2 regions of the Leclercia sp. W6 genome follow, and region 2 is predicted to be linked to the other one. Evidence: predicted binding sites of a transcription regulator. Region 2 holds the regulator's gene; the other holds the start of a gene.
What was found. Region 2 encodes PurR, which represses purine synthesis genes. Its sites were predicted from a motif close to CANGCAAACGTTTGCNTG; they were not measured.
Positions count from the first base shown of each region.

Region 1 (3,752 bases), 1.5 Mb from region 2:
TATCGGCATTGGCTTTCTGTTCGTTGAGGACGCGCTGGCGGAAGGCTAGCGGAGAACATGCTGAAATGGGGGGAATTTAAATCATCCTGATGGCTGATTTATGGCGAAAAGCGGAATGGCGGGGCGGCAATTTGTGTATTAGCTTTAAGATAAATCCCACCCCAAACGAGCCTGCCATGAACACACTACGGTATTTCGATTTTGGTCAGTCCCGGGCGCTGATCCTGTTGATTGCCCGTCTCGCCCTTATCCTTCTGTTCATTATTTTCGGCGTGCCTAAAATGTTCGGTTTTGACGGCACGGTGCAGTATATGGTGAAGCTGGGCGCTCCAATGCCAATGCTGGCGGCCATTGTGGCGGTGATCATGGAAGTGCCCGCCGCCATTCTTATCGTGCTCGGCTTTTTTACCCGTCCACTGGCGGTGCTGTTTGTCTTTTATACGCTGGGAACAGCGTTGATTGGGCACCACTACTGGGATATGAGTGGCGATGCGGTGATGCCGAACATGATTAACTTCTTCAAGAACATCAGCATCGCTGGCGGATTCCTGCTGCTGGCGGTGGCAGGGCCGGGCGCTATCTCCATCGACCGGCGTTAGCCATAAAAAAAGGCCGCTTGCGCGGCCTTTTTGTTCTGCGAGGCAGACTTATGCGTAAACCGGGAAGCGGGCGCAGATTTCCAGCACTTTCGCTTTCACGCGTTCGATAACCGCTTCGTCGTTGATGTTGTCCAGCACGTCGCACATCCAGCCCGCCAGCTCTTTTACTTCCGCTTCTTTAAAGCCGCGGCGAGTGACAGCCGGAGAACCGATACGGATACCGGAGGTCACGAACGGGCTCTTCGGATCGTTTGGTACGCTGTTTTTGTTGACGGTGATGTTGGCGCGGCCCAGGGCAGCGTCAGCTTCTTTACCGGTCAGGTTTTTATCAACCAGATCCAGCAGGAACAGGTGGTTTTCAGTCCCGCCGGAAACCACTTTGTAACCGCGGTTCAGGAAGACTTCCACCATCGCTTTGGCGTTCTTAGCAACCTGCTGCTGGTAAACCTTGAACTCTGGCTCCATCGCCTCTTTCAGCGCCACGGCTTTTGCCGCGATAACGTGCATCAGCGGGCCGCCCTGCGCGCTTGGGAAGACGGCAGAGTTCAGTTTTTTGTACAGCTCTTCGTCGCCACTTTTCGCCAGGATCAGGCCGCCACGCGGACCGGCCAGGGTTTTGTGGGTAGTGGTGGTGACAACGTGGGCGTGTGGAACCGGGTTCGGGTAGACGCCTGCGGCGATCAGACCGGCAACGTGTGCCATGTCGACAAACAGGTATGCGCCGATGCTGTCTGCGATTTCACGCATTTTTGCCCAGTCAACAACACCGGAGTAGGCAGAGAAGCCACCGATGATCATCTTCGGTTTGTGCTCTTTGGCCTGCTTCTCCATGTCGGCGTAGTCAATTTTACCGGACTCATCGATACCGTAAGGGATGATGTTGTACAGTTTGCCGGAGAAGTTAACCGGGGAGCCGTGAGTCAGGTGGCCGCCCTGCGCCAGGTTCATACCCAGAACGGTATCGCCCGGCTGCAGCAGTGCGGTATAGACCGCGAAGTTAGCCTGAGAGCCAGAGTGCGGCTGCACGTTAGCGTAATCAGCGCCAAACAGCTCTTTAGCACGGTCGATTGCCAGCTGTTCAACCACATCGACATACTCGCAACCGCCGTAGTAGCGCTTGCCCGGGTAACCTTCAGCGTATTTGTTGGTCAGCTGAGAGCCCTGCGCCTGCATCACGCGCGGGCTGGTGTAGTTTTCGGAGGCGATCAGTTCGATGTGCTCTTCCTGACGTACTTTTTCCTGCTCCATAGCCTGCCACAGTTCGGCATCATAATCGGCAATGTTCATTTCACGCTTTAACATCCGCATCTCCTGACTCAGCTAACAAGTAAATTTTGGCCTGAAAAGGCAGTCCTGATGGACGACGGGCAACAGTATAACTGATTAGCAGAGTGATAACAGGTCTTGACAAAGGATTTTACGCAAACGTTTACCTACCCGCCACGCAAGGGTTTGAGGAATAGCGTCCTCGCCCTGCAAAAGGGAATTCTTTTCAGGTTTGTGATGCAGTTAATTCATGTTGCAAAGAACCATTTACAAAGCAGGGTTATTTTTTATAAGATGCATTCAAAATACACTATTAAAGTAACATTTGAAGGAAGCTGCTATGTTAGATGCCCAAACCATCGCTACCGTAAAAGCCACGATTCCTCTGCTGGTCGAAACGGGTCCTAAACTTACCGCCCATTTTTACGATCGTATGTTCGCGCATAACCCGGAGCTCAAAGAGATTTTTAACATGAGCAACCAGCGTAACGGCGATCAGCGCGAAGCGTTATTCAACGCCATCGCCGCCTACGCCAGCAACATCGAGAACCTGCCGGCCCTGCTGCCAGCAGTGGAAAAAATCGCTCAGAAACATACCAGCTTCCAGATCAAACCTGAGCAGTACAATATTGTTGGCACCCACCTGCTGGCGACCCTGGACGAAATGTTCAGCCCGGGCCAGGAAGTGCTGGACGCCTGGGGCAAAGCCTACGGCGTGCTGGCGAATGTGTTCATCAACCGTGAAGCGCAGATCTACAGCGAAAACGCCAGTAAGACCGGCGGCTGGGAAGGTACCCGCGCCTTCCGTATCGTGGAAAAAACCCCGCGCAGCCAGCTTATCACCAGCTTTGAATTTGAACCCGTCGACGGCCAGCCGGTTGCCGATTACCAGCCGGGCCAGTACCTGGGCGTGTGGCTGAAGCCTGAAGGCTTCCCGCATCAGGAGATCCGCCAGTACTCCCTGACCCGCAAGCCAAACGGCAAAAGCTATCGCATTGCGGTAAAACGCGAGGAAGGCGGTCAGGTTTCGACGTGGCTGCACAACGAAGCCCGCGTGGGTGATGTGGTGCATCTGGCCGCGCCTGCAGGCGATTTCTTTATGGCCGTTGAGAGCAATACCCCGGTAACGCTGATCTCCGCCGGTGTCGGCCAGACTCCGATGCTGGCGATGCTGGACACCCTGGCGAAAGCGCAGCATAAGGCGCAGGTAAACTGGTTCCACGCCGCAGAGAATGGCGAAGTGCATGCGTTTTCTGATGAAGTGAAAAGCCTGGCTGCCGGTCTGCCGCACTTTACTGCCCATACCTGGTATCGCCTGCCGTCGGAGGACGACCGTGCCGCTGCCCGCTTCGACAGCGAAGGCCTGATGGCGTTAAGCCAGCATAAAGAACAGTTCCACGCCCCGGAGATGCAGTTCTACGTCTGTGGCCCGGTGGCCTTTATGCAGTATGCCGCCGCGCAGCTCCTGGAGCTGGGGGTGAATAAAGAGAACATTCACTACGAATGCTTCGGCCCGCATAAGGTGCTGTAATGCAAAAAGCCCCTCAGTAGAGGGGCTTTTTTTTGCCCGGCGGCGCTGCGCTTGCACGGGCCTACGGGATGTCAAACAACGGGTAATTAAATCGCTGCGTCGTCTTCTTCGCCGGTACGGATACGGATCACGCGCGCCACGTCAAAGACGAAGATTTTGCCATCACCAATTTTGCCGGTCTGCGCGGTGCGGATAATGGTATCCACGCAGATATCCACGATGTCATCCGACACCACGATTTCAATCTTCACCTTTGGCAGGAAATCGACCATGTATTCCGCGCCACGGTAGAGTTCGGTGTGGCCCTTCTGACGACCAAAGCCTTTCACCTCTGTCACCGTCATGCCGGTAATGCC
Region 1 is NZ_CP031104.1:75,515-79,266, reverse strand. Features, by position in the region: gene DVA43_RS00430 (ROK family protein) at 1-49, shown strand, start outside; gene DVA43_RS00425 (DoxX family protein) at 177-599, shown strand; gene glyA (serine hydroxymethyltransferase) at 648-1,901, opposite strand; gene hmpA (NO-inducible flavohemoprotein) at 2,206-3,396, shown strand; gene glnB (nitrogen regulatory protein P-II) at 3,483-3,752, opposite strand, start outside.
Region 1: the regulator PurR is predicted to act here: its motif matches at 2,018-2,035, upstream of glyA (serine hydroxymethyltransferase).

Region 2 (3,752 bases):
GCGATCGGCGCGACCCAGGCGATACCGGTGGGGGGACGCTACGCGTTTCGCGATATGGGGATGCTAAGCTGGGTCTGCGTGGTGGCCAGCCACCATCCGCTGGCCGCGCTTCCCGGCCCGCTCAGCGATGACACTCTGCGCAACTGGCCGTCGCTGGTGCGGGAAGATACCTCCCGCTCGCTGCCGAAACGGATCACCTGGCTGCTGGATAACCAGCGGCGGATCGTCACCCCGGACTGGGAATCCTCTGCGACCTGCCTGTCTGCCGGGCTGTGCGTGGGGATGGTGCCGGTCCATTTTGCCCGGCCGTGGATAGACAGTGGCAAATGGGTGGCGCTGTCGCTGGAAAACCCCTTCCCGGATGCGGCCTGCTGCCTCACCTGGCAACAAAACGACATGTCACCGGCGCTGGCGTGGCTGCTGGATTATCTGGGGGACAGTGAAACGATGAACAGGGAGTGGCTGCGGGAGCCAGAGGTACTGGCTCCCTGAGCGGATCAACGGCGGTAGTCGCGGAACGGGCCATCGGCGACAGAGCGGCGTTCGATCAAACGCGGATGCACTTCAATAGACTGCGACTCTTCACGTTTGTTGACGATACGGTCGAGCAGCATGTTGAAGGCGGTCTCGCCCAGCGAATCTTTTGGCTGGTGGATGGTGGTCAGCGCCGGGGTGAAGAAACGGGCGTTGCGCACGTTATCATACCCGATCAGCGAAACGTCCTGCGGCACGCGCAGCCCCATCTCGTCAGCGGCACACAGGGCACCCATCGCCATCACATCCCCGCCGCAGAAAATAGCGGTTGGACGCGGCGTCTGGGAGAGGATCTGCTGCATGGCGCGATAGCCGGACTCCGGCTCAAAGTCGCCCTGGACGATCCAGTTTTCTGGCACCGTGATTAAGGCCTCTTCCATCGCTTTCATAAAACCGGCCAGACGACCGGCGCCGGTGTTGCGCTCCAGCGCCCCCGGGATGACGCCGATATCGCGATGACCGCGTTCGATCAGATAACGTCCGGCCATGTAGCCACCTTCAAAGGCGTTATCAATGACCGAGTCGGTGAAGTCGGCTTTCGCTTCGCCCCAGTCCATCACCACCATCGGAATGTTGCGATACTCTTCCAGCATCTTCAGCAGCGGCTCCGGATATTCCGAGCACATCACCAGCAGGCCGTCGACGCGCTTTTGCGCCATCATCGACAGATAGGCCCGCTGCTTCTCCAGGCTGTTCCAGGCGTTGCCGAGGATCAGGGTGTAACCTTTCTGGAAGCAGTTTTTCTCTACCGCTTCAATAATTTCTGCGAAGTAGGGGGCTTCGCTGCTGGTCGCCAGCAGGCCGATCGATTTGGTGTGGTTCACCTTCAGACTACGGGCGACGGCGCTCGGAGAATAGTGCAGCTCTTTGATCGCTGCCCAGACGTTGTTACGCGTCTCTTCCGCCACAAAGCGGGTTTTGTTAATAACATGTGATACGGTTGTAGTGGAAACGTTTGCGCGTTTCGCTACGTCTTTAATTGTTGCCATCAGATGTCACTCCAGACCATATCTTAAGCTCCTGAAAAACCAATAGGTAAACGTTTGCCTTCACTCGCCCTAATTGCGCAATTTGAATTGCGGTACGCCGGGAAAACGACACAGGACGTCAGGAGGGGGTCAATGGCCGGTACGCTAATAAATTTAGCGTGGAATTTTGGCTGATCTTGACCAAAAGGGGAAGAGTAAAAATCGATATCATTCTAAATCCAGCAAGATTTTTACCCTGAACTGTGCAAAAATGAGCAAGCTCACTCTTCGTAGGGTGATTAAAAGGAGAAAAATTGATGAGTACCGATCTTAAGTTTTCGCTGATTACCACCGTTATTGTTCTGGGTCTGATCGTTGCCAGCGGTCTGACGGCTGCGCTGCACTGATATTTGTGAGGGAGCTCATGCTCCCTCGTCTCCCTTCTGCTATTGTTACGCTTCCTGCAAAAATCTTTTGCCAAATTGTTAACTTCTCATTTTTTGTGATTGATGTCATGCTTTCGCCTTCATTGTTCTGTGTCGCCTGACGACACGGTATCCGGAGTTGAAGTATGAAAATCAATTTTCCGCTGCTGGCCCTGGCCATTGGCGCATTTGGCATCGGCACCACCGAGTTTTCTCCAATGGGACTGCTACCGGTTATCGCCCGGGGTGTGGATGTCTCTATTCCTGCTGCGGGCATGTTAATCAGTGCTTACGCTATCGGGGTAATGGTAGGAGCGCCGCTGATGACCTTGCTGCTTTCCCATCGCGGCCGTCGTAATGCGCTGATCTTCCTGATGGCGATTTTTACCGTCGGCAACGTGCTGTCGGCGCTCTCCCCGGATTACACCACCCTGATGCTGTCGCGTATTTTGACCAGCCTTAATCACGGCGCCTTCTTTGGCCTCGGGTCGGTGGTCGCCGCAAGCGTGGTGCCGAAGCATAAACAGGCCAGCGCCGTAGCAACCATGTTTATGGGGCTCACCATCGCCAATATTGGCGGCGTACCTGCCGCAACGTGGATGGGCGAAGCTATCGGCTGGCGGATGTCCTTCCTGGCGACGGCGCTTCTGGGCGTGGTCTCGATGGTCGCGCTCTTCTTCTCCCTCCCAGCGGGCGGCGCGGGCGAAAAGCCGGAGGTGCGCAAGGAGCTGGCAGTGCTGATGCGCCCGCAGGTGCTTTCCGCCTTGCTGACCACGGTGCTGGGCGCCGGAGCGATGTTCACCCTCTATACCTACATTGCGCCCGTTCTGCATGACATTAACCAGGCGACACCTGTTTTTGTTACCGCGATGCTGGTGCTGATTGGCGTCGGTTTCTCGCTCGGCAACTTCCTGGGCGGCAAGCTGGCGGACCGCTCCGTAAGCGGTACCCTGAAAGGCTTTTTAATGCTGCTGATCGCGATTATGTTGGCGATCCCGTGGCTGGCACGTAATGAAGTGGGGGCGGCGTTCGCGATGGTGGTTTGGGGGATGGCGACCTTTGCGGTGGTACCGCCGCTGCAAATGCGCGTGATGCGCGTGGCAAGCGATGCGCCAGGGTTGTCCTCTTCCGTCAATATTGGGGCGTTTAACCTGGGGAATGCGCTGGGTGCGGCGGCAGGTGGTGCGGTGATCTCCGGCGGGCTGGGGTACAGCTTTGTTCCGGTGATGGGGGCCATCATTGCCGCGCTGGGGCTTCTGCTGGTGCTAATGGCCGACAGAAAACAACCTGAACCGGTTTGCGCCGCCGAATAACACCAAAAAGCAGAAGGCCCGGCCTTCTGCTTTTTTCGTTATGCTGCGAAGTTCTTCGCAACAAATTCCCAGTTTACCAGCGCCCAAAAGTGCTCAAGGTAGTTCGGGCGCGCATTACGGTAATCGATGTAGTAAGCGTGTTCCCATACATCCACCGTTAACAGCGGGGTAGCGTTGCTGGTCAACGGCGTGCCCGCATTGGACGTGGAAACGATGGCCAGTTTCCCGTCCGCCTCTTTCACCAGCCAGGTCCAGCCCGCGCCAAAGTTTTTCACCGCGGCGTCGGTAAACTTCGCTTTAAATTCCGCAAAGCTGCCAAAGGTGGCGGTGATGGCGTCAGCCAGATCACCCGTCGGTTCGCCACCGGCCTGTGGCGCCAGGCAGTGCCAGTAGAAGGTGTGGTTCCACACCTGGGCGGCGTTATTGAAGATGCCGCCCTCAGAGCTACGCACGATCTCTTCCAGGGTTTTCCCTTCAAATGGGGTGCCGGCGATCAGGTTATTCAGGTTGGT
Region 2 is NZ_CP031104.1:1,600,155-1,603,906, reverse strand. Features, by position in the region: gene punR (DNA-binding transcriptional activator PunR) at 1-492, shown strand, start outside; gene purR (HTH-type transcriptional repressor PurR) at 498-1,523, opposite strand; gene DVA43_RS07815 (YnhF family membrane protein) at 1,820-1,909, shown strand; gene DVA43_RS07810 (MFS transporter) at 2,074-3,240, shown strand; gene sodB (superoxide dismutase [Fe]) at 3,279-3,752, opposite strand, start outside.